3 regions of the Halomonas sp. IOP_31 genome follow, and region 3 is predicted to be linked to each of the others. Evidence: predicted binding sites of a transcription regulator. Region 3 holds the regulator's gene; each other region holds the start of a gene.

Region 1 (2,265 bases), on a different contig from region 3:
GATGTAGCCGATCAGCGTCGTCAAGGCCATCCAGCCGGTAAGCGACGGCGTCACCGCTTCGGCCTGGGTCATCACGCCATAGATGAGCCATGGCGCACGGCCCGTTTCGGTCACGAACCAGCCAGCACTCACGGCGATGAACGGCGAGATCGCCATCAGCCGCAGCCCCTGAAGGAAGAAGCGATTGTGATAAATCCGACCGCCGCGCCGCAGCAACAGGCCGGCGACCGCGAACGCAATCATCAATACGCCCAGCCCGACCATGATGCGAAACGAGTAGAAGGTGATCCACACCGGCGGCTGCTGGTCGCGGGGGATCTCGTTGAGCCCCGGGAGTTCGCCGTTCGGGTCGCGAGTGAGGATCAGGCTGGCCAGCTTGGGAATACCCACGGCAAAGTCATTGGTCTGGTTGGCCTGATCGGGCACGGCGAACAGCAATAGCGGCACCGATGATTCGGTTTCCCAGATCCCCTCGATGGCCGCGATCTTGCTCGGTTGATACTCCAGCGTGTTGGTGCCGTGCATGTCGCCGATGACTGCCTGGGCCGGGGCCGCGAACAGCAGTAGCCACAGCGACATCGACAGCGCCTTGCGATTGGCCTCGACGTCATGCCCGCGCAGCAGATACCAGGCGCTGACCCCGCAGACCACGAAGCCACCGGTCAGAAACGAGGCCATCACCATGTGCGCGAAGCGATACGGGAACGAGGGGTTGAAGATCGCCTCCATCCAGGACGTCACGTTGACCATGCCATCGCGCATTTCGAAGCCGGCGGGAGTCTGCATCCAGCTGTTGGCCGAGAGGATCCAGAACGACGAGATGAGCGTCCCCAGGGCCACCATGATCGCCGCGAACAGGTGCACCTTGGGCGATACCCGCTCGCGACCGAACAGCAGCACGCCGAGGAAGCCGGCCTCGAGAAAGAACGCCGTGACCACCTCGTAACTGAGCAGCGGGCCGATGAAATTCGAGGCTGCCTGGGAGAAGTTGCTCCAGTTGGTCCCGAACTGGAAGGCCATGACGATGCCCGACACCACCCCCATGCCGAACACGACCGCGAAGACCTTGGTCCAGAATTCTGCCAGGCGCTCCCAGGCCGGGTTGCCGGTCTTGACGAGCAGGCCATAGAGCAGCGCCAGGTAGGAGGCCAGGCCGATCGTGAAGACCGGAAAGATGGCATGAAAGGTTACGACAAACGCGAATTGCAATCGCGACAGGAAGACCGGATCAAGTTCCATGTCCACTCCTAATCCGTCCGAAGTCAGGACCGCCGTCGATGCAGCATCTTCGGGACCCCCGTTAACCCAAGCCTTGCAGCCGGTCGCCGCGCGCTGATGCGACTCACCACAGGTTAGCCAAGCAGACGGTCATTGCGAGCCTCAGACACTGGCAATCGCCGCCGGCACGAGGACATGATACGCCGCCCACGAAACCGACTTAAGTCTTAACGGGCGCGTCGAGTTGACGCAGATCAAGAACGGGGCGATAAGTCTGGACACGACTGCGCCGGGCATGGAACCCGGCGCAAGGTGGGGCTCGCTGACGAGGAGACGATCGAAGCGGACGATCAGACCATTTCGCTGCTGATCAGATAGGCGTTGTAGGCCAGATAGACGAGCAGCAGCGCACCGCCTTCGAAGCGATTGATCCGCCCCTGGCGCCCTCGCCAACCGATGCCGAATATCAGCACCGCCAGGGTCAGCACCGCCATCACCGGCCAGTCGCGCAGGATCACCGCGCGCTCGGCATCGATCGGCGTAATCACCCCGGCCAGCCCCACCACGGCCAGCGAATTGAACAGGTTGGAGCCCACCACGTTGCCCAGCACCAGGTCGTGCTCGTTCTTGCGCAACGCACTGATCGACGAGGCCAGCTCAGGCAGCGAGGTGCCCACCGCGACCACGGTCAGGCCGATGACCAGATCGCTGACGCCGAACGCCTGAGCGATCTGCACCGCCCCCCAGACCAGCAGCCGCGAACTGACGATCAATACCACCAGGCCGGCTAGCGTCCAGAGGATGCCGGCGCGCAGCGTCATCGGATGCTCGGCGAGCGAGGACTCGGTGCCCACCACCAGCGCATCGGTAGCGCCACTGCGGGCGCGCCAGATGCTGAACCCCATGACCAATAGCAACAGGGCCATCAGCAACAGCCCATCGAGGCGCGAGACCTGGGCATCGAGCAGCAGCCAACCGGAGATCAAGGTGGCGACCCCCAGCAGCGGCAATTCCTGACGGATGACCTGCGAGTGCACCGTCAGCGGA
Region 2 (2,265 bases), on a different contig from region 3:
GCCTGGCCGGCGTCGGCGATTTGATCGTGACCTGCTCGTCGAACCTGTCGCGCAACTACCGGGTGGGCCAGGCGCTCGGCGAGGGTCGGACCCTCGACGAAGCGATCGAGGCGCTGGGCCAGGTCGCCGAGGGCGTCAACACGGTGAGCCTGGTGCGTGGCAAGGCCCACGAGGAGGGCATCTACATGCCGCTTTGCGAAGGGCTCTATCAGGTCCTGTTCAACGGGGTGCCGGCCCGCGACATGGCCAAGCTGTTGATGCAGGGCGAGCAAAGCAGCGACGTGGAATTCACCCTGGCGCGCGAGGATGTCGTGCAGGCCAAGCGGCGCGAGGAGGACTCATGACGCAGTCGCTATGGATCATGCGCCATGGCCAGGCGGCCGCCGGTAGTCCGGACGAGCGTCGTGAACTCACCGCGCAGGGCCGCGAGGAGGTCGCCTTGATGGCGGACTGGCTGGCACGCTCGCTGACTCCGGCTCAGGCGGCGGGCCTGCGTATCGCGGCGAGCCCGTACGTGCGTGCGCAGCAGACGGCGAGCATTGTCGCCGAGCGGTTCGGCAAGCGTGTCGAGACGCTGGAACTGATCACCCCGGACGATTCGGTGGAGGCGGTGATCGACTGGCTGCAAGCCGACAAAGCCGGACAGGCTGCTTGGCTGCTGGTCAGTCATATGCCGCTGGTGGGCAGTCTGACCGGCCGCCTGGTGGAGCGCGACCCGCGCAGTCAACTGCCGATGCCCACCGCAGCCATTGCCGTGCTCGAAGCCGACGTCTGGGCGGCGGGCTGTGCCGAGCTGCGCACGTTTCGCCATCCCGCCGACTTCGCCAGTCAGTAGGCTGGCCAATGCCTGTTCAAGGCTGGTTCTAGGCCGGGGGCTGCAGCGCTGCGGCCCTGGCATCCTGCACTCGCACTGGGAGTCCTCCATTCCAGCTTCTTGTCGTTCCTCCCTGAGCTTGTCCTTATAGACTTTGGTTTAGTCGACCATGGTCGTTGTTGCCATGCCTTTCCCAACTGCCTACCTTTGGAACTTGTATGATGTATGACAAGCAGGTGGCAAAGCCAAGTTCGATCACAAATTCCCTGCTGTCCCATTTATCCGCTTCACTGGTCCGACGTCCCAGGACCCGAGCAAGAGGAACGATCGTGAATTTTTCAAGAGAGGCTGTCATCAAGGCAATCGGCGATGGTCTGTTGTCCTTCCCCATCACCGACTTTGACGCCAACGGCGCCTTCGATGCCGAGAGCTACCGCAAGCGCCTCGAATGGTTCGTCAGTCATGACATCTCCGCCGTATTCGTGGCCGGCGGGACCGGCGAGTTCTTCAATCTGACGCTGGACGAGTATCGTGCGATCGTTTCCCTGGCCGTCGAGGCGGTGGGTGGCAAGCTGCCGGTCATCGCCAGTGCCGGCCTGAGCATCGGCGCCGGCCAGGCCTACGCCAAGGCCGCCGAAGAGGCGGGGGCCGACGGTATCCTGCTGATGCCGCCATACCTCACCGAATGCCCGCAGGACGGCCTGGTGGCGTACGCCCGCCAGATCTGCGATTCGACCTCGATCAACGTCATCTACTACAACCGCGGCAACGGCACCCTCAAGGCCGACGCGGTGCAAAAGCTCGCCGACGCCTGCCCCAACCTGATTGGCCTGAAGGACGGCAAGGGCGATATCCAGGCGCTCAACAAGATCGTCAAGACGGTCGGCGATCGGCTTGTGTACATAGGCGGTGTCCCCACCGCCGAAATCTTCGCCGAGGCGTATCTGTCCATCGGCGTCAACACCTACTCCTCGGCGGTGTTCAACTTCGTGCCGGAGATGGCGGTCAAGTTCTACAAGGCGCTGCGTGCCGGTGATAGCGATACCGTCAAAAAGATCACCAACGAGTTCTTCATTCCCTTCGTCAATCTGCGCGACCACAAGAAGGGCTATGCGGTCAGCCTGGTCAAGGCCGGGGCGGATATTATCGGAAGGCCGGCGGGTAGGGTCCGCGCGCCGCTGACCATGCCGACGCCAGAAGAGCGGAACGAGCTGGAGAAGCTCATCGGTACAGCCAATAACTTGTAAGAGCTTTGGCCAGGTCGCGAGAAACGATAAGAAGCGAATCTGGCCATTGAAGAGAGGTCTGGCCTAAGGGCAATACAAAATACAAGGGCCTCATAAACGCCAAGCCAAAGGAAGAACGATTTATGAAGATCATGAAAACCCATCTTCGAAAGCTTGTCTGTGCCGTTGCGATTGCGGGGACTGTTGGAGCCTCCATGTCGAGTT
Region 3 (2,265 bases):
AGGTCGACGAGCAACCGGTTGAAGCCGAGAGCGGCCAGCAGGGGCAGGCGTTGCGGTGACAGACCGCGAGGATCGATGCGCAACGCAAAGTCGCGATCGCGGCTACGCTTCAGCCCGAAATGCACGTCCAGCTCGGCGAGCAAGCCAGCCAGTTGACCGTCTCCGAGACGCCCCGCCCCGTTCCCGCTCAGCACGAGCCGCTCGATTCGGCGATCGCCATCGAACAGGGCGCTCTGAAGCGCTATCTCGCGCTTGAGATATCCCAGATATCGAACTGGCCCACGGCTATCGTGGCCCAGCCAGGAGGGCACATGGACATAAACCGTCAATGGCTTGGGGATGGGGTCTTCATTGCTGGCAAGCGCCACCAGCCGGTAATCGTCCGCCGAGCGCTTTTCCGGCAAGCGGACCAGGGTGGGAAAGAGTCCGTAATCCGGGGCCGGCCGGTCATGCTTAACGAGCAGAGCGAGATCGATGGAACGGTTCATTGGGCTACCGCAGTGAGCAGATCCAGACTCACCCTAGCGCGCACTACCGACAATGAGCTTGACCGGAATCAAGCCGTCAAACGAAGCCCACTGCGCCTGGTCAAGCCCGCGCCGCCTGGGCACCTTGCGCACCGAACGCCAGCCCCTGCATGGCGCAGATATCGACGATCTCGACCTCCTTGCCGGCGATGCTGACCAGGCCCTGCTCTTCCAGGCGACGGAAGGTGCGGCTCATGGTCTCGGGCACCAGGCCCAGATAGTTGCCCAGGTCGAGGCGCGACATCGGCAGGCGGAAACGTTGCGCCGAAAGGCCGCGGCTGGCGAAGCGCTCGGAGAACGTGAGCAGCACCACGGCCAGGCGCTGTTCGGCGGAACGCCGCGTCAGCAGGTGGTTGGTGCTCTGTTCGGCGAGCAGCTCGCGACTCATGATGCGCATCAACTGATGCTGCAGGGCCGGTGTGCGGTCGCTCAGATTCTCCAGTTCGGCATAGGGAATTTCACACACGCTGGCGGTTTCCAGAGCAACAGCCGTCGAGGGGTGATCCCGCGAGACGATGGCGTCGAGGCCGATGACCTCGCCCGGCAGATGGAATCCCGAAATATGCTCGTCGCCATTGGCCATGAGTGTCGTGGTCTTCACCGCCCCGGTACGCACCGCATAGATCGAGTTGAAACGTTGTCCGGCCTGAAAAAGAAGGGTGCCCCGGGACACCGGCTTGCGACGCTGCACGATCCCCGCCAACCTGCCGACGTCTTCCACCGGCAGGTTATCGGGCAGGCACAACGTGCGCAGACGACAGTTGTGGCAGTTATCGCGTGTCTCGCTCAGCGTCGCAATGCGGGTCATGGCGTGTTTCTCCTTTCTGCGCGCAATGTCATGAGCACGATGTTACCCAACGCCCGCCTAGCCCCCGATAACCATTTAGAGGTAGTCCGGGTGATATTGCGAGGTAAGCGAAGGAGTTCGCTACCCAACTTGACTGAAATCAAAATCGACCCGCCACGATCTCCTTAAGGTGATCTCAGTTCAAGCAGGGGAGGTTCGCCATGGCAAGCCAGCTGACACACCACACCTCTTGGCCCGGCGACGTGACCGAGCCGACGACTCCCTGACTCCTGACCGGACTTCATAGAGGCAAGCAGCAATGAGTCATTTTCTCGACCGCCTGCAGTATCTGGGCAAGCCCCGCGAGGCATTTGCCAATGGCCATGGCGAAACCCGCAGCGAATCCCGTGACTGGGAAGACGGCTATCGTGCGCGCTGGCAGCACGACAAGGTCGTGCGCTCCACCCATGGGGTGAACTGTACCGGTTCGTGCAGCTGGAAGATCTACGTCAAGAACGGCCTGGTCACCTGGGAAACCCAGCAGACCGACTATCCGCGCACCCGCCCCGACCTGCCCGACCATGAACCGCGCGGCTGCCCGCGTGGCGCCAGCTATTCCTGGTACCTGTACAGCGCCAACCGCCTCAAGTACCCGCTGGTGCGCAAGCGCCTGATCAAGCTGTGGCGCGAAGCGCTGGCCCAGTACATCGACCCCGTGCTGGCCTGGGCCGCCATCGTCGAAGACCCCGAGAAGACCGCACAGTACAAGAAGGCCCGCGGCATGGGCGGTTTTGTGCGCGCCGACTGGGATGAGCTGGAAACCCTGATCGCGGCCTCCAACGTCTACACCGCCAAGCAGTACGGCCCCGATCGCATCATCGGCTTCTCGCCGATCCCGGCGATGTCGATGGTCTCCTACGCCGCGGGTGCCCGTTACCTGTCGTTGATCGG

What was found. The regulator FNR, encoded in region 3, switches genes on or off when oxygen is low (the NO sensors DNR and NnrR bind a similar motif). The targets are predictions, from matches to a motif close to TTGATNTANATCAA.
Region 1: K7I12_RS08380 (cytochrome ubiquinol oxidase subunit I) is a predicted target of FNR. The motif match lies at 1,463-1,476, and genes of this name have one in related genera.
Region 2: kdgD (5-dehydro-4-deoxyglucarate dehydratase) is a predicted target of FNR. The motif match lies at 1,033-1,046, and genes of this name have one in related genera.

Annotation. Positions count from the first base shown of each region.
Region 1 is NZ_JAIRBP010000012.1:40,218-42,482, reverse strand. It holds gene K7I12_RS08380 (cytochrome ubiquinol oxidase subunit I) at 1-1,239, opposite strand, end outside; gene K7I12_RS08375 (calcium/sodium antiporter) at 1,569-2,265, opposite strand, start outside.
Region 2 is NZ_JAIRBP010000046.1:14,137-16,401, reverse strand. It holds gene K7I12_RS16180 (NAD(P)H-dependent glycerol-3-phosphate dehydrogenase) at 1-344, shown strand, start outside; gene sixA (phosphohistidine phosphatase SixA) at 341-835, shown strand; gene kdgD (5-dehydro-4-deoxyglucarate dehydratase) at 1,144-2,061, shown strand; gene K7I12_RS16165 (ABC transporter substrate-binding protein) at 2,184-2,265, shown strand, end outside.
Region 3 is NZ_JAIRBP010000028.1:45,319-47,583, reverse strand. It holds gene K7I12_RS13545 (hypothetical protein) at 1-488, opposite strand, end outside; gene fnr (fumarate/nitrate reduction transcriptional regulator Fnr) at 589-1,335, opposite strand; gene K7I12_RS13535 (nitrate reductase subunit alpha) at 1,634-2,265, shown strand, end outside.